One region of the Cohnella sp. LGH genome, then DNA from elsewhere that is predicted to be linked to it. Evidence: riboswitches for the same ligand, from Rfam matches in the RefSeq annotation. Region 1 holds a riboswitch; each other region holds the start of a gene.
The links. A riboswitch is a leader RNA that binds a small molecule or an ion and turns the genes downstream of it on or off. The one in region 1 is predicted to bind cyclic di-AMP.
Positions count from the first base shown of each region.

Region 1 (5,981 bases):
TCTGGAGCGATGGCGCGGTATCTATTCGGATGCCGCATTTGCCGGGCAGTTCAAGAAACTTGCCGTAGGGTGGAAGAAAGGGCTGCGTCTTCTGGAGGCGGCAAGGAAGCGGCTGTCTGCTGGGGCACATCGGGAGTTCGACGAGTTGACGACTTCCGCATCGGCGGCTTATCTTCATTTCTACAGCACATACCTGCAGATCGAGTTCGTTAGAGCCCGGCAAAAATACTTGAAGGCAAGAAGCTCATCCGTCCGTTCGAAAGCTTGCCGCAAGCTCATCGATATCGCGAACAAGGAAGCAAGCAACGCCTTGCAGTTGTACGAACTCGTCATTCGAGATTCCCGCATCGGTTTTGAAGCGAGCAATCATTATTACTATACGCTTCAGGATTTGCGCGAGAAAGCGCTGAATTGCCGTTATATTGTCGAGGAACTGCAGCAGGCGGAACAACAAATCGACACTATGTGACGAAGGGGGGGCTGTCTTATAGGCGTCTCAAGTTGCTCTGGAAGATAATCGATAGGTGTATATACCTCCCTCCGATGCTGCTATACGCTCCTGAAATACGAATAGGTAAACCCTTTACAATGTGATTTCAGGAGCGTATGAGGCAGTCTACGGGCTAATCATAACCCACAACACTTCCAGATAATTCCCTGAAACTGTTCGTACTCATGTGTGCAAATAGATCCGTCGTAAAAGTTCAATATCCAATAAATTGGAAATGTTGCGGGTCATGATTAGATCTACTGGAGGAATATACACCTTACCTTATGTATCGATAATCTCAAGCAACCTTTGCCTATCAGACAGCTCCTTGATTTTGTTACCTAGTCTGCGTTTTGCGGAGTTTCTTCGCCTGTTGGCGCGTCATGGGAGGCGTCAGCGGCAGGAACGGCTTCCTCATACAGTCCCGTGCGACGCTTAAACCAGCGGAACAGATGCGTGCTGATCACCTTTAGAATGGCATACCCGGGAACGGCGAGAATGATGCCGATCATGCCGAACAGGTTGCCGGCCGCGATAATGACGAAGATGATCGTAATCGGATGAACCCGCATCGTCTTGCCCATAATTTGCGGAGAGATAAACTTGCCCTCGATCAATTGCACGATTGTCCAAATCACGATCATTTTCACGAGCATGATCGGGGACGTCATCATGGCGACGATCAGCGCGGGAGTGATGGCGATTGCCGGGCCCAAATAAGGGACGATGCTCGTACAAGCGGCGATAACGGCGAGCACAAGGGAGTAGTCCAGTCCGATAATGAGATAGCCGATGTACAGCAGCACGCCGATACAAGCGCTGACGATGATCTGGCCGCGAATGTACGAGCTGATCTGATGGTTCATCTCCAGCATGACGCCGAAGGAGCGGCCTCTGAGCTTAGTCGGCACGAATCCAAGCACGAACGGGGCCAGTTTCTTGCGGTCTTTGAGCAGGTAGAACAGGACGAAGGGAACCGTGATGATCGCCAGCACCGTCTCGGTAATTCGGCCTACCAACCCGCCTATTCCCGACCAAGCGTTGCTGAGAAGGGTCGAAGCGCGCGAGGAGAACTCGTCCGTGAGCTTGGCCGTATCAATTCCGATCATGCTTTGCAGCTCGTTGAAATACTTGTTTCCAATCAGTTCCTCGAACTTGGCCTGCGCGTTCTGCGTGTAGGTCGGGAACTGGGAGATCAGGCTGGCGATTTGCTCGCTGAGCAGGGGGACGACTTTCATAACTACGAGCGTCAGTACCGTAATAATGACAAGGTACAGCCCAAGGATGGAATAAAGGCGTTTTACTTTGCGATGCTCCAAATAGTCGACGATCGGATTAAGGAGGTAGTACGCGACTCCGGCTAACAGGAACGGTAGGAATACGGTTTCCAGCACGACGGTCAGCGGATGAAAAACATAGGAAATCTTGTCCAAAATAAAAATATTCAAGCCAATCAACAGGATGACGACGAGGAACAGAACAAATTTCCGGTCGATCAGTCCTTTAATGCCTTCCGATAGTTTGCTAGAGCTCTGCATGGGGCTTCCTCCTTCTTTGTTCTATTGTAACCGACGGGAAAGCCGTCCGACAAATTTGTCCGCTGCCGAATTTCACGGATGAAATTTCTCAGGGTTGACAGGGCGGGCAGCTGTAAATTATAGTTTAGTTACGCTTAGTTTCCGGAAACTTCCGGAAAGCGGGGGAACCAATCTTTTGGGGCGAATCATGGATTGCTCATGTAGGGAACCATCTATCCCGAGCCCGACAGCTAACCTCGTTTGCACTGGATGGGTCATAAGTTGCTCATTCTTTTGACCCGTTAAGGGTCTTTTTCTGTCTTTACGGACCCTTGTCCGCAGTAGGGATGGTCTACTGCGCGCAGGGTCTATTTAACGTTCGGACGAAAGGGGGTATCGCGGGGCTTGGAACGGATTCGTTCTCGAATTCGAATGAATATACATGGAGGAGGAAGGCCGCATGGCGCAGCCAAAGTATATCACCGATATCGGAAAGATCTCTCACATCCCCGAGGAACAACGTGAGAAGCTGAAGAAGATTACCGACAAGTTCGTGTTTCGCGTGAACGAATATTACTTGAATCTGATCGATTGGAACGATCCGCACGATCCGATTCGCAAGCTCGTTATTCCGAATGAAGGGGAGCTGGAGGAATACGGACGTTGGGACGCTTCGGACGAGGATACGAACTACGTGGTCAAAGGCTGCCAGCACAAGTATTCGTCGACGGCGCTGCTGATTGTCTCCGAGGTGTGCGGAGCCTACTGTCGCTACTGCTTCCGCAAGCGGCTGTTCCGCAACGACGTCAAGGAAGCGACCTCGGACATCGAGCCGGGCCTGCAGTATATCGCCAACCATCCTGAGATTAGCAACGTGCTGCTGACCGGAGGCGACAGCCTCATCCTTGCCACGCCTAAACTGCGCGCGATTTTGCATAGATTACGCGAAATCGAACATGTGAAGATCATTCGACTCGGCTCGAAAATCCCTGTCTTTAATCCGATGAGGATTTACGAGGACGAGGAGCTTCTGGAGACGATCCGCGAGTTTTCCAACGCGAACAAGCGCATCTACGTGATGGCTCATATCAATCATCCTCGCGAAATTACGCCGGAAGCGGTACGAGGCTTCCAAGCGCTGCACGACGCCGGAGCGATCGTCGTTAACCAGACGCCTGTGCTTAGAGGCATCAACGACGATCCTGAGGTGCTCGGCGAGTTGCTGGACCGGCTGAGCTGGGCTGGCGTAACGCCCTACTATTTTTTCATCAACCGACCCGTGGCGGGCAACAACGATTTCGTGCTGCCGTTAGCTAGAGTGTACGATATCGTCGAGAAGGCGAAAGCTCGTACCTCCGGTTTAGGCAAGAGAGTGCGCCTGTCTATGAGCCATACGTCGGGCAAAATCGAAATTTTGGCGATCGAGAACGGCAAAGCCTATCTGAAATATCATCAATCCCGCGACGGCAACTACGGGAAATTCATGATGCTGGATTGTCCCGACGACGCGGCCTGGTTCGACGATCTTCCGGGGAGCGAGCGCTATTGGAAAAAGCCGCAGAAACGGACGAAGGAAGTCGTCTCCGTGAACGAATTGCCTGATGTTCCGCGCAAGCGCGAGCGGAGGGCGGAAGTGCCGAGTTAAAGCCATAAGGGTTCCACAGGAGCCGCCTCCAGTGTACGCGCAGGGCGACGATGTCGCTCTCCGTGTTGCCGAGGCGGCTCTTATTCGCGCGCTTCGCTTGATTGCTACCGGATGCGACAAAGGTTCCGCGATTTCTCGTTGACTGTTTGACAAGCTTCTCGACGGCAGAAAGGTAAAATCTATTCATTCCAATATTGGAGGAATGGATAGGGATGGCGTTGGGAAGCAAAACGGTCTTATTCGCGCTTGCCATTTTGCTGGCGGCGCAAGGCATTGCGCAAGCGAAGGGGGTTCAGTCCGGGCAATGGAGCGGCAGCAAGCCCGCGGAGGCGAAAGCATTTCCCGAGATGTATACCGAAGTGGCGGGAGTACTCGGTTTTCGGGGCGGAGGCGATAGAAGCGCGCCGTCTTACGGGACCGTTGAGATGCAGACGTATCGCCCCGCAATCGCTTGGGAGAAGAAGACGAAGAGCAGCTCATGGGGCGGCGGAGCGGGCTGGACGGGACAGCCGGCGATCGTCCAATGGCAGCCGGAAGTGCTCGCGTCGATGAACGTTAAGCCGAAGTTTCGTTCCAAGCCGAATTTTACCGAGGTCATCTATGCCTCTTTGGACGGATACGTCTATTTTCTGGAGCTGGAAACAGGCGAGGAGACGAGAAGTCCGATCCGGGTCGGCAACCCGATTAAAGGCAGCGTGTCCGTAGATGCGCGCGGGTATCCGCTGCTGTACGTCGGAGAGGGAATCCCCGAGAACGGAACGATCGGATTTAACCTGTATAGCCTGATCGACCAGAAGCGGCTGCTGCGCGTTAACGGCATCGATTCCTTCGCTTATCGGCGGTGGGGGGCGTTCGACGGCTCCGCTCTGTTCAACCGCTATGACGATACGCTTACCGTAGGCGGGGAGAACGGGCTGTTGTACCGCGTCAAGCTGAATACGGCTTTCGATCCGCAGCGGAAGACGCTTTCGATCAAGCCGGTCGTGAGCAAATTCCGCTATCGTATAAGCGGCAACAATTATCAGGGCATCGAGAATTCGCTGGCGGCGTTCGGCGACCTCGTTTATTTTGCCGATAACGGGGGAAGCGTGCTGGCGGTGAACGTTCGGACGAACGAGGCGGTATGGGCGCTCCCGGCGCTCGACGATACGGATGCGACGATCGTTGTGGAAGCCGAGGACGGAATTCCGTACTTGTACACCGGAACGGAAGTCGACAAGCAGGGAAGAAAGGGCTACGCCTATTTGCGCAAAATCAACGGGCTAACCGGCCAGGTCGTCTGGCAGATGAAATACGAATGTTTGTCCGTCGTCGGCGGAGATCATCCCGTCAACGGCGGCGTACTGGCGACGCCGGTCGTCGGCAAGGGGAATATTTCCGATCTCGTCGTGTTCACGATCGCCCGCTACGGCAAGCTTGGGGAGGGGCTGATGGTCGCCTTGGACAAAAAGACAGGCAAGGAGACTTGGCGGCTCCCGATGAAACGCTATGCCTGGTCGTCTCCGACCGACGTCTACGATGCCAAGGGCAACGGTTATTTGTTACAGGCCGATTCCGGCGGGGTCGTCACCGTCGTCTCCGCCGGGGATGGCCGCGTTCGAGGCAGCATGACAGTAGGCTCAAATATCGAAGCTTCTCCGGCGGTATTCGGCAACTATGCCGTCGTCGCTTCGCGCGGCGGCAAGCTTTACGGGATTAAGCTGGAATGATCGGAGGAAACTCCGGCGATTCGCCAAGGTAAGCGAGGAGCGCTTCGGACGAACTCGAAACGGAGCTCGGATTGAAGCGTTCCCCGATCGCGCAAACGAATTTGCAGAGGGAGCGTTACGGAGGCTGACAGCTCATCCGCTAGCTCTTCGGTTTTCGTAACGCGGGTTCTCTTGATCGTTAACGATTCCAGTCGTTCAAGCAGTCGATTCAGCTCTTCGAAACGTTCGGCGGAAGCTTCGGGCCACAGCAATTGCAGCATCTCGATGTCTTTTCTGGCGACTGCCTCCGCGAAGTTGATCGCCATCACGCCGGGAGAGGCGGAAGCGAAATAGCTGCGCAATTGCCCGGCCGCTTGATAAACCATCAACTGATGCGCCGGATCGGGCGTATCGGAGCGATGCGACGAGCTGCCGAGAAAATGAACGCAAAAATGGCCTTTAAAGCCGTTGCCCGGAATGCCGTCTCCCCCATGGGGCATGCCGTTCATGGAAGCGGCTATTCGTGTGCGATCCTTGGAGACGATGATCGCTCGACGGTCCCAGCTCCACGCACCCCCGTAAATCTCCTTCATCGTCTTCGAATCTTCTGTTGTCATTGGCTGCACGTCGGCGTGATCGCT
Region 1 covers NZ_CP072117.1:3,559,258-3,565,238, reverse strand. The annotation lists gene J4772_RS15150 (hypothetical protein) at 1-469, shown strand, start outside; gene J4772_RS15145 (AI-2E family transporter) at 832-2,028, opposite strand; cyclic di-AMP (ydaO/yuaA leader) riboswitch at 2,150-2,288, shown strand; gene J4772_RS15140 (KamA family radical SAM protein) at 2,468-3,652, shown strand; gene J4772_RS15135 (outer membrane protein assembly factor BamB family protein) at 3,865-5,361, shown strand; gene J4772_RS15130 (hypothetical protein) at 5,340-5,981, opposite strand, start outside.

Region 2 (5,981 bases), 2.8 Mb from region 1:
AACCCGGAAGCTTCTTAATATGGGAGATCGCGTCCACGCGGAAGCCGTCGATGCCTTTGTCCAGCCACCAATTGACCATCGCGTACAGCTCGCGGCGCACCTGCGGGTTCTCCCAATTCAAATCCGGCTGCTTCGTGGAAAAGACATGCATGTAATACTGATCGGTAGCCGCATCGTATTCCCAGGCAGAGCCGCTAAAGATGCTCTCCCAGTTGTTCGGCTCCGCTCCGTCCTTTCCGTCGGACCAAATATAGTAGTCTCGTTTCGGGTTGTCGCGGCTTGATCGGGATTCGATAAACCAGGGATGCTCGTCGGAAGTATGGTTAATGACCAGATCCAAGATCAACTTCATTCCCCGCGCATGAACCTCGTTCAGCAAACGGTCGAAATCCCCCATCGTGCCGAACTCGTCCATAATACCCTGATAATCGGAGATGTCGTAGCCGTTATCGTCGTTGGGAGATTTATAGATCGGACAAATCCAGAGCACATCGACGCCCAACTCCTTCAAGTAATCCAGCTTCGAAATTACGCCCGGCAAATCCCCGATTCCGTCTCCGTTGCCGTCCATAAAGCTGCGGGGGTAAATTTGATAAGCGACCGCTTCTTTCCACCATTTCCCGTTCATGCTGCCAGCTCCTTTATTCCCAATGTGCAAACGATTGCACTAATGACTATGCCTCATTTTAAGTCGGCCCGAATCCCCTGTCAACTGTTACCTTCATTCCCTCCGGACTCTCCCTAGCTTGGCCGCAAATCTCAAGATATAATCCGCGGACAACCCACATATATATCTCGTAGATGCTTGTCAACGGGAGGGTTATCCGTATGCCTAAGCGCCGTTCGCTGCGAATGCTGCTATTCGTCGCCGCCGCCGCCGTACTTGTTATGTCCGTCCGATTCGGGTTTGCCGACGCTTGGGTCGATCAGTACGCCCTGCCTGCGTCATCCTTGTCCGAGCTTGCCGTCGTCCCGCCCGCGATCGACGCCAAATCAGAGCCGGGGCCAGGCCCCGGACCGGACGCTCCGCAGAAACCGCAGGCCGCCGTGCTCAGCAATCGCATAACGGAATATCATATTGCCGTCTCGCTCGATGAGAATAGCGGGACTCTGCAAGGAGAACAGATTGTGACCTGGAAAAACCCGGGGCGCAAACTCGTCTCCGAAATGTACCTTCATCTATATCCCAACGCGTTCTCGCCCGGCAGCACGTTTTTGCGCGAATCGGGCGGCCAACTTAGAGGAGATAAAATGAAGGATGGCAGCTACGGCGGGATGGAGCTCAACGCTCTAACCACGGAAGAAGGAGAAACGCTGCTTCCCAGAGTTCATTATGCGCAGCCCGACGACGGCAATCGAACCGATCGCACCTTGGCGACCTTCAGACTGCCCGAGCCTGTCAAACCCGGCGAGTCCGTCACCTTGCGCATGAAGTTCACGGTGCAGTTGCCCGACGTGTTCGCGCGCATGGGCAAAACCGGAAACTTCGTTATGGCGGGACAATGGTTTCCCAAAATCCCCGTCTACGAAACGGCCGGTACACGAGGGCGCTCCTCGGAAGGCTGGAATCTGCACCAGTATCACGGAGACTCCGAGTTTTATGCGGACTTCGGCATCTACAGCGTACGCATCAACGTTCCGGATGGCTACAAGGTAGCGGCTACCGGCTTCCTTACGAAGACTCCGGCGGTAACCGGCGGACGCAAAAGCTTCCAGTTCTACGCCGACGACGTGCACGATTTCGCTTGGTCGGCTTCTCCGGACTTCGTCTACGTGGAGGATTCGTTCTCCTCGCCCGGCATTCCCGGTGTGCGGATCAAGCTTTATCTAGACCCTCTTCATCAGCATTTGAAGGATCGTTACATGCATGCCGCCAAGTCTGCGTTGGCCAAGCTGGGTCAATGGTACGGAGAATATCCCTACTCCACGCTCTCCGTTGTCATTCCTCCGGCAAGCGGCAACGGCGCCGGCGGGATGGAATATCCCACTCTCGTTACCGGAGCGGCCGCACAAGACGACAATCCCGGCTACGAGTTGGAGCGAACTCTGGTCCATGAGATTGCGCATCAGTACTGGTACGGGCTTGTGGCCTCCAACGAATTCGAGGAGGCTTGGCTGGACGAAGGCTTTACGTCCTATACCGAGGATAAGCTGATGTCCAGCATTTACGGAGTGCTGCCCAACCTTCCGGTCGAAGCCAGCTATATGACTCATCCCGAGCCGCTGAACCTCTCTTCCTGGAAGTTCAGTTCCTCCGACAGATACGCCGAGAACGTCTACATGAGAGGCAAGCTCGTACTCTCCGCGCTGGAGCGTCAAGTGGGAGACAAAACGATGAGCAAGATTATGCGCACCTACTTCCAGAAGCACAAGTTCAAGCACCCCTCGTTTCAGGACTTCCAGAAAGTCGTAGAGACGGTTACGAAAGAAAAGTGGGACGACTTCTTCAGGGCGTATGTGCAAAAAGGAGAAATGGCGGATTTCTCGGTGGAAGCGATCCAGACAAGACAGACGGACAACGGCTACGAAAGCATCGTCCTGCTCCGGCGCAGCGGAGGCAGCCCCGAGCCCGTGTCGGTATGGTTGCAATTCCAGGACGGCCATTCGATGCGCAAAATATGGGACGGCGTTCAGACCCATGTGCAGCTTAAGCTGGAATCGGCCTCCCCGCTGCTCTATGCGGCGATCGATCCCGGCAATCATATCGTGCTCGACAATCGCAAAATCAACAATTATCTCAAAGCCGAGGTTCCGCCGCAGCAGCGTACCCGATATACAGCCGGCATCGCCCAAATCATAGAAGGCTTGTTCGGAGCTTTGGCTTGGTAGGGGGGAAAGGAAGAAAATGCGCAAACGACTAAAAATGGGATGGGACATGACCGTCCGGCATAAATATGTATTGGTTCTCCTGTTCCTGTACCGCTTGCTCTGGGGATTTTTCCTGTATCGGTTCGTCGATTCAATCGTAACGCCCGTAATCGCGCGTTATCCGGACGAACATCCGAACTCCGACGCCGCACACCTGTTTCTGATCGAAGCCCAGTTCCGCCTGCTGAAGACCGACCTCATCGACGATACGCTATGGCTGCTTGGCGGGCTGCTTCTCCTGAGAATGGTGCTGACCCCTCTGATCAATGCCGGTCTGTTCTACTCCTTCCGTCACTCCGCCGAGGAGGAAGGAACGCGGGTACTATCGGGAGTTCGCAGAGCATGGAAGCCGGTAACCCTGCTCTATTGGATGGAAAGCGCGCTCGTGGCTCTTCCTGCCGCATGGCTGCTGCCGATGGCCAAAAGCCGGTTTTTTGCAGAGCCCTCCTTGACGGATTGGCTGCTGGAACTGCTCCCTTACGCGGCCTGCTGGCTGCTATACGGCTTAGTCGTTCACCTGTTCTGTCTGTTCATGCAGTTCGGAGCGGCTGCGCAAGAAGGAGCGTTAAGCAGTCTGGGGCTGGCGCTGCGCCGAGCCTTCCCTCTGCTCGGCATCACGTTAATCATGGTCGGAATCGGTCTGGCCGTGTCCGCCGCAGCTTGGGCGGTCTCCTTGCTCTGGTCCGGTTTTCTGGCCGTGGCGCTGCATCAAGCTTTTCATTTCGTGCGCTCCTTGCTCAAGCTGTGGACTGCCGCCTCCCAGCATCAGGTATGGGGCGACGCGAAATCGTAAGCTTATCAGGTCCCGACAATCGACAATATTCCTCCCGGGACATTCCCCCGGTTGCGCCGCATTATGGCCGCGACCGGGGTTTGGCGTTATTATCGGCGAGATAAATCTGGGACGAAAGGAGGATATCCGCACGCGATGTCCGTCCCTAGATTAAGGAATTCTAATATAAAAGTTGCAGGAAATTCGTCAGGATAACCGAATATATAAAGCTGAAGAAATCTTAAAATGCCGAGTTCCCGTGAAACGGGGAACGGGGGAACCATCTTTTCGGGTGAGTTGGCTTTGCTTCAAAGGAGCCATAGGGGACCTTCTACCGAACCCTTAAGCTAACCTCGTAGGCATTGGAAGGAGTCGCCGGTTTTGCGTAAAGTGTCAGTTTTCTTGTTTGGTCTTGCACTGCTCTTGGCTTTTCAGGTCGGCAGCGTATTCGCGAGCTCCAAGCTCGACAATGCGATCGAGCCGCTGATCGGAACCGATTACAAGTACGGAGGAACGACCCCGAAGGGCTTCGATTGCTCCGGCTTCACCGGGTACGTCTTCGATCAACTCGGCATCGACCTGCCTCGCACTTCGCGGGATCTGTACGGCTGGGAGAAGAGCTCGAAGATTTCCGACGATGAATTGCGCGCAGGGGACCTCGTATTCTTCAATACGAGCGGTAGCGGCGTCTCTCACGTCGGAATCTACATCGGCAAGAACAAGTTTGCTCACGCCGCTTCCAAGGGCGTAACGATTACCTCTCTCGACGATAAGTACTACGCGAAACGTTATCTGGGCGCTCGCCGTTTCCTCAGCGATGATACCTATGAGAAGATCGCAACGGAAATCGAAGCCGAGGCAGTCGCAAAACAGTAATCCTGAACACGAGCATAAAAGAAGTACCGCCATCCTCTGGGTGGCGGTACTTCTTTTATCTTTCGTCAGGGGGCCGCGTTCAGCGAAATCCATGTCGAACCGTCCCAAAGGAGCAATTGACGCAAATTCGTATCGTAATAGGTCGTAACCCCAGCGATCATTCGGTGGAGCGGACGTTTGGCCGTCGTCCCGACAAGCGGAAGCGCTCCGAGCTTCAAAAATGAGATTCGGCCGTTAGGATCGACCGGGAACTGCGTATAGACGTTCCGGTCGTTCTGGAACGAATACCAGACGTAATTGTCGAGCTGAACCGAATACTCGCCCAGGGCGTTCGCCGCTCTGTCGAAGAAGACGAACCCGGCCGCATCCGCGCGGGCGAGGCCTCCTGTCTTCGCTCCATGCAATTGAGCGTTGGGGTCGTTCAGTCCTTTGACATGCAACGTTCCGATCCGCAAATACCCGACGGACTCCGGCTCGAAGGACGACATGCCCGTTCCGTAACGATTGTTGCCGACCCGGACGATGCTCACGCCGCTCTTCTCAATCGGGGAATAGTAGACCGAGAGGCTTTCGATTGAACCGGAGCTGTTATTGACCGTAACGTATCCCGTATTCGCATTTCGCAAGGTGACTCCTTCGATATGGAATGTCGAAGCCGCCAAAGCATAGACGCCTTCCAACAGTACAGCTGTGTTGACCTTCGTATGCTCAACGTTCAACTGATTGATGACCGTCTCGCTCTCTTCTCCGGTCAAGGCGAAGGGAACGTCGACGTTCGGACGATCCGACTTCAAATAAATGTTATTGAACACGTTGCCCGTACGGATCGTCGAACGGAAATCGATTCCCCGATACGAGAAGTTCTCGATTTCCAATGTATCGTAAGTGACCGAGAACGACTCGGCCCCTTCCCCGTTCGGGCTGTAGATGGCCGTTCCCACATTCTCGATCCTGACGTTGCGAACCGTCGAGCCCCGTTGCAGCGACCATTGCGCCGCCGTGTAGATGCCGACGCGGTCGCCCATCGCTTCTTGATTCGTGATCAAGCCGCTGTCGAAACCTAAAGCAAGGTCCGCAACGACCGATGTTCTTCCCGCCTTCAGAATCGGAGCCTTCGGATTGGCGTTAGAGGCGATAAGTCGGGAGACGAACATGCCCGAGCCGACGAAGTTCTGATTCTGAATCTGCAGCGTCTCTTTAATATGATAGGTTCCCGCAGGTACGAAGACACTCTTCCCGGTGGCGATCGCTTGTTTGAACGCCGCAGTGTCGTCCATTCCATCGTCCGGGATCGCTCCATAATCCGCCACGTTAGCATAGCCGATCCGGTACTCTCCGGAGGTTGGAATCGGAACGCTGCCGCGAGCGACAGAAATATCGTCGATGGCGATCCCGCCTCCCTTGCGAATGCCCCAGGTCAACGCATAATCGTCGGCCGCGCCCGTCGTGAAGGTCAGCCTCGCTA
Region 2 covers NZ_CP072117.1:712,459-718,439, reverse strand. The annotation lists gene J4772_RS02850 (glycoside hydrolase family 13 protein) at 1-628, opposite strand, end outside; gene J4772_RS02845 (M1 family metallopeptidase) at 829-2,829, shown strand; gene J4772_RS02840 (hypothetical protein) at 2,846-3,661, shown strand; cyclic di-AMP (ydaO/yuaA leader) riboswitch at 3,878-4,017, shown strand; gene J4772_RS02835 (C40 family peptidase) at 4,022-4,516, shown strand; gene J4772_RS02830 (glycosyl hydrolase family 28-related protein) at 4,582-5,981, opposite strand, start outside.
Region 2: another riboswitch for cyclic di-AMP. It lies ahead of J4772_RS02835 (C40 family peptidase); the one in region 1 lies ahead of J4772_RS15140 (KamA family radical SAM protein).

Region 3 (5,981 bases), 3.4 Mb from region 1:
AGAGACAACGTCTCCGCCCTCCGCTCCGGTTGTACGCCGATCTCCCTAAGCAGGTCGCCGAGCTCGGCTTTGCGCTCCTTGCCGGATAGCGCGGACAAATTGTTCGCCAGCGTCTTGCGCCGCTGCGCAAACGATGTCTGAACAACGCGGAAAAACTTCTCCTCGTCCGGCACGCTGACGGCCGGTTCGGGGCGCCGTTTCAGCCTGATGACCGCCGAATCCACATTCGGCTCGGGAATAAACGCTTTGCCCGGAACGATGCATACCAACTCCGGCTCGCAGTAGTACTGAACGGCGATGCTCAAGCTGCCGTAATCTTTGCCGCCCGGCTTGGCGGACATTCTCAAGGCAACTTCCTTCTGCACCATAACGACGATGTTCTCAATCGGCAGCTTGTCCTCCAGCAGCTTCATGATGATCGGCGTCGTCACGTAGTACGGAAGATTCGCTACGACGCTGACGCCCGCCAGACCGGTGAAATGCTCTTGCCAGAGCGCATGCAGATCGGTTTTCAGAATATCGCTTTGGACGATGCTGACATGCTCGTAAGGAGCCAAGACGTCCTTCAGGATCGGAATCAACCTCCGATCGATCTCCACCGCCGTCACCTTGCCGGCGGACTTGGCGAGCCTCTCGGTCAACGATCCGATTCCCGGGCCGACCTCCAGCGCTCCTCGCGTCTCGTCCAGCCCGGCCGCAGCAATGATCTGGTCGAGCACATTCCCATCAATCAGAAAGTTTTGGCCGAGACTCTTTTTGAACGTAAACCCGTGCTTGCGAATAATTTCGCGCGTCCGGTTTGATGTGGCGATCTCCTTCATGCCTTTATCGTCCTTCCTGCTCCAACTGCTCCAGCGCCGCTTGAAATTCGGCCTTCGTAATCCGGAACATGAGGCATCTCTTGTAAAATTGTTTGCCGTTTGCGTAGCCTATGCCCAGAATCTCTCCCATACGCTCTCTGCGGCCCGCAGATGAGGCGTGTACGATCAGCCCGGCGGCCAGCAGGTCGTTCCACTCGATCTCCGCAGGCACGTCGGTGGCCGCCTCCGGTCCGCGCACCCTCTCCAGCGCCCGGCGAATCGCTTCATCGGATGCGTGCTCCACGCCGATGCCCCTGCGGCCTCGCGCCTCGTCCTTCGTCAGAAAGGCATGCTTGCAGTCCGGAACGCGCTCGGAGACGATCTTGCGGATACGTTCCCCCGGAGCGTCCGGGTCGGTGAGGACGATGACGCCTCTGCGTGCTTGCGCAAGCTCGATCCGCACAAGCACGTCCTCTCCGATCGCCGAGCCGCCCGTCTCGATCGTATCGGCGTTTACGGCCCGCTTGACCGCCGTCGTGTCATCCTTTCCCTCCACGACAATCATTTCTCGAATCATTCGTTTTCATTCCGCCTTTAATCCGTGCTTTTCCTTCAAGCGTATACGAGAATGGTACGAAGGGCAAGTCCCGAACCCTCCCTTCCGCACTGCTGCGCAACAAAAATCGGGAAGAGCCCAGAGGCTCTTCCCGACGCAAAGCTCTATTGGATCGAAGCCGAGCGATGCCGGCTAATCCGCGGACGGCTTGACCGGCCCGATCACGTACACCGTATACCCGCGTTTTAATCCAAACTTGTTGACGTGCGATTCGCTATCGAAGTAGACATCGATTTTCTTGCCTTTGACGGCTCCGCCCGTATCTTCGGCGCGGCGGAAGCCGATCCCTTCGATGTACACCCACCAGCCGAGCGGAATCACTTTCGGATCCACAGCAACCGTGCGGCCTTCCTTCACGGTCGTTCCGGTTCGGGTGATACCGTAGCCGTCGTCTCCTTTGGATTTACCCGTAGATGCGAACCCTGCCGAATACGCCGTCAACGTCACGTTGCTCAGCATTCGTTTTACTTTGACGCTCTTGCCGTTCAGCTTGACGACTTTCGCTTCTCCCGCTGTCGGCGGTCCGCTGAACGACGCCAAAGCCACTTCGGCCTTCTTCTTCGTTCCGATTGCGACAACCTGCTGTACAGCCGGCTTGGCAATCGTCTTCTCGATCATTTCCTGGCTGACCAGCTTGCCGTTCTCGTAAACCTTCTCGGTTTTATAGACGACCATGCCTTGTTTGCCTTCGGTCACGACCTTCGTCTTGCCTTCTTCAAGCTCCTCGCTCTTCTTCTCCACAACCTTGAAGGCGATCGGGCGCTGGGTCTCTGTAACCTCTTTGCGCACGCGAACGACCGATACGGTCATACCTTCCCGCAAAGGACTGTCAAGCTCCGGAACGACGCGGTCATTCTCGGATAGATTGAGGTTTAACGCCTTGATGACTCCCCCAACGGTATCTTCGCTTGAATAAGCGACTTGCTGTTTGCCATCCGCTTTGATCATAACGCCTACCGCCCGGTCGATAATCAATCGGCTTCCCTCTTCCAAGCTGGCCGTAGCCGCCATTGAGAGATGATCGTTAGGCCCGATGTAGATGCCCTGCTCTTCGAGCAAGCCGAGCACGTCCGAGGTTTTCGTAGAGATCGCCTTCGAGACGCCGTTGTCGATGATCGTAATGTTCTTGATTGCCGCCTTCTGCAGCAACGAAATGAACATGATGGAGATGGCAAAAACGAGAATTGCGGCCAATAGCGCTGCACGCAAATGCTCATGCTTCCAACGCAGTGCGAAAAGCTTGCCGGTCGGTCGTGGATCATGGGTTTCCTGAATAGGAATTGCGCCCATATCTCGTTCCTCCTTCATAGCCCGCCGTCGACTGTAATGCATGATGTTGTCTGACGCGACTAATCCAAAATGGTTAACGACACCTGGCGATCAGACCCGAAATTTTCGCGGATTTCGGCTGGATCGATCAGACGCCGCCTTCCCCAGTTCAGAATACTCACATGAGAGCATGTTACCCTGAGCAGTTGTGTTGGCAACACAAAAAGCCATCGAGACAGAGGACTGTTCGTGGCTTCCGCATGATTGAAAATAAGCTAAGTACTGTAGCGGCACGAGGGTGACCTCTCTCTATCACGCTTGCGGGGTTAGCTGTCGGATTCGGGCAAAGAGAGTTGCCCTAACGGCTGCATGCCTGACGCGTCACTCAGATAGAGCCGCCATCCCGACACTTGCCGCATTCACCCCAAGATTGCTCGGACCGCATTGGACGCTCATCAAGATCGTCGCCGCGTTGGGTCCCCCACTCTCCCGTTCGGGAGATTAAGCGCACTGGAAAAGGAATGTCATATTCGAACTTTCTGTTGATGATCATAACCTCTGCGCGATAACAGTGTAAAGACGGCTCATCCGACGAATTTAGCCGTTTTTACGGAAAATCGAAGGGAACTTGCGCGATTATCGCATCAAAAGCCAGTTTTTTCTTCGAAGCGGCTTGTTTTTCTCCCGTTTCTTCCGTTTATCTCGTTATCCCAAAACAGCGTCTGGCGTTATCGCCTGTTATTTTTGCAATTTCTTCCAGAGAAACGCCTTTTATTTCCGCTGCCGTCTCTGCGATCAGACGCACGTAAGCGGACTCATTTCGCTTCCCTCGATGGGGGTGAGGAGTCAAATAGGGGGCATCGGTTTCGATCAGCAAACGGTCCAATGGAACCCTTTCCAAAACCTCTTTGGGAACCCTTGCATTTTTGAATGTAACCGGTCCCCCGAAGGAAATATGGAAATTCATATCCAGGCATATTTGGGCCGTCTCCCAACTTCCGGAGAAGCAGTGCATAATTCCCCCGACCTCGGAAGCCCGCTCCTCCTTCAATAATTTTACAATGTCCTCGTGTGCGTCCCGATTATGAATCACGATAGGTTTTCCGATCCGCCGGGCCAGTCGAATTTGTTCGCGAAACACTGTCTGCTGAACGTCTTTCGGCGATGTGTCCCAATAATAATCAAGTCCGATTTCGCCGATCGCGACGACTTTCGGATGAGTGGTGCAGAGTCGCTCGATCCAGGCCAAATCCTCTTCCAGCTTCATGTCGACGGCATCGGTCGGATGCCACCCAACCGCCGCATAAATAAACGGGTATTTCTCCGTCAACGCCATCGTCGTGGGAATCGTCTCGCGGTTGAACCCGATATTGACGATCGTGTCTACGCCGGCGGCCAACGCGCGTTCTATCACTTCATCTCGTTCGCTGTCGAACTTGTGAGAATCGAGGTGAGCATGGGTATCAAAAAGCATCATAATGTCTCCTTTTTCGAGAGGTTGTTCAAAAAGTCCAATTTTGATCACGAAGCATCTCATAAAGCATACTCGACGTCGAATTTTATGTGTGATCGAAATCACTTTCTTCTATTATATAGACAACCTGGCGCGTGTCTCGGAACTGAGCAAATGAGCGTGAGGAAGCACTCGCTCCTCCGGATAATAAATGTAATCATTGCCTCGGTGCAAGCCGGCGATCGAGCGAATAATATCGGAGGCTGCCGAAATTTCCGTCAGCTCCTCCCGCTTGTCCAACAGCAAAATCGGAGGCTTCTCCTTACTGTCCGGCAGCACCCCCGGCTTATAGACGTCATACGGGGAATCCTCGGGCTTGTCGACTTCCATATGATAGGACGGATCGAGGCCGATCCTTCGCCACTCGCCGCGAACATCTTCTAGCCACCCTCTGTCCTCTCCGGTCAGCGGAGCATACTTGTACAGCCTCCGGTTCAAGAAGCGCCGGCATAGATCCGCGAGCAAATCGTCGCGTTCGCCCGCCCACTCGCCGAAAGCCGTCTGCACCATCGCCTCGTCGAGTCGCATGTACTGCGCCAGCGTGACGGAGCCGGACAGCAAAGCCCGGATCGGGTCAAGCATAAAGGAGAATGCGTAGCCGGACGCGAGAAGCTCGCTCGCTCTCCGGAAAATTTGCCGAAGCAATATTTCCGAGCTGCGGGTGACAGGGTGAAAATAAACCTGCCAATACATTTGGTATCTTGACATTAAGTAATCTTCGACGGCGTGCATCCCGCTGTCCTTAACGACGATTTTCCCCTGGAAGGGGCGCAGCACTCGCAAAATGCGGTCCAGATCAAACGTGCCGTAGTTCACTCCCGTGAAATAAGCATCGCGCAGCAAGTAATCCATCCGATCCGCATCCAGTTGGCTGGATACGAGGCTGACTACAATCGGTTTTTCGTATTTCTTGCGGATCACCGCGGCAACCTTGTCCGGAAATCGGTCATCGATTTCGCGCAGTACGCGGTTAATTCCGGTATCCCCTAAGACCACTTCGCAGGTCCACTCTTCATGGTCCGTACCGAAGATTTGTTCAATAGAATGCGAAAATGGGCCATGTCCGACATCATGCAACAAAGAAGCACAAAGACTGAGCAATTTTTCCTCTTGCGGCCAATCGCTGTATCCATTACGCTCAAACTGAGAAATCACTTTCCTTGTAATTTCATATACACCCAACGAATGGGAAAACCGGCTGTGCTCTGCCCCATGAAACGTAAGATAGGAGGTGCCTAGTTGGCGGATTCTTCTGAGTCGCTGGAACTCCGACGTATTGATGAGCTTCCAGACGGTCAGATCCTGCACGTAAATGGAATGATGCACAGGATCTTTGAAAACCTTCTCCTCGTGTAATCTCGATAACATGGAACATCACCTCATCATGGTCATTTTTCGACAAAGTGTCGTTGAAAAAATCGGTTTATGTCGAATATTGTCGAATTTCGTTTTCCTTATACTTTTGACCGTCTTAACGAGCTTTTTTTAGAAAATCACCATTCCTGAGAGGATTTTCAGACGATATTTAAGAATTTTAAGCATTTCTTGCGCGCTTTCAGGTTGACTTTTTTGGGAAAGGTTGGTACGATAGAGTTCGGAAAAGAGAGAACTTTGTCGAAAACTGGCGACAACGAACAGGCACAGGATCTATGTTCGTTTTGTATTTATTTTAATCATACGAGAGGGGTATTACCAAATGATGAAATCTACCGGTATCGTACGTAAAGTCGATGAGTTGGGACGGGTGGTTATTCCGATCGAGCTTCGCCGCACACTTGGCATT
Region 3 covers NZ_CP072117.1:109,522-115,502, reverse strand. The annotation lists gene rsmA (16S rRNA (adenine(1518)-N(6)/adenine(1519)-N(6))-dimethyltransferase RsmA) at 1-821, opposite strand, end outside; gene rnmV (ribonuclease M5) at 826-1,377, opposite strand; gene J4772_RS00475 (resuscitation-promoting factor) at 1,549-2,706, opposite strand; cyclic di-AMP (ydaO/yuaA leader) riboswitch at 2,986-3,203, opposite strand; gene J4772_RS00470 (TatD family hydrolase) at 3,383-4,159, opposite strand; gene J4772_RS00465 (HD domain-containing protein) at 4,274-5,566, opposite strand; gene J4772_RS00460 (AbrB/MazE/SpoVT family DNA-binding domain-containing protein) at 5,895-5,981, shown strand, end outside.
Region 3: another riboswitch for cyclic di-AMP. It lies ahead of J4772_RS00475 (resuscitation-promoting factor); the one in region 1 lies ahead of J4772_RS15140 (KamA family radical SAM protein).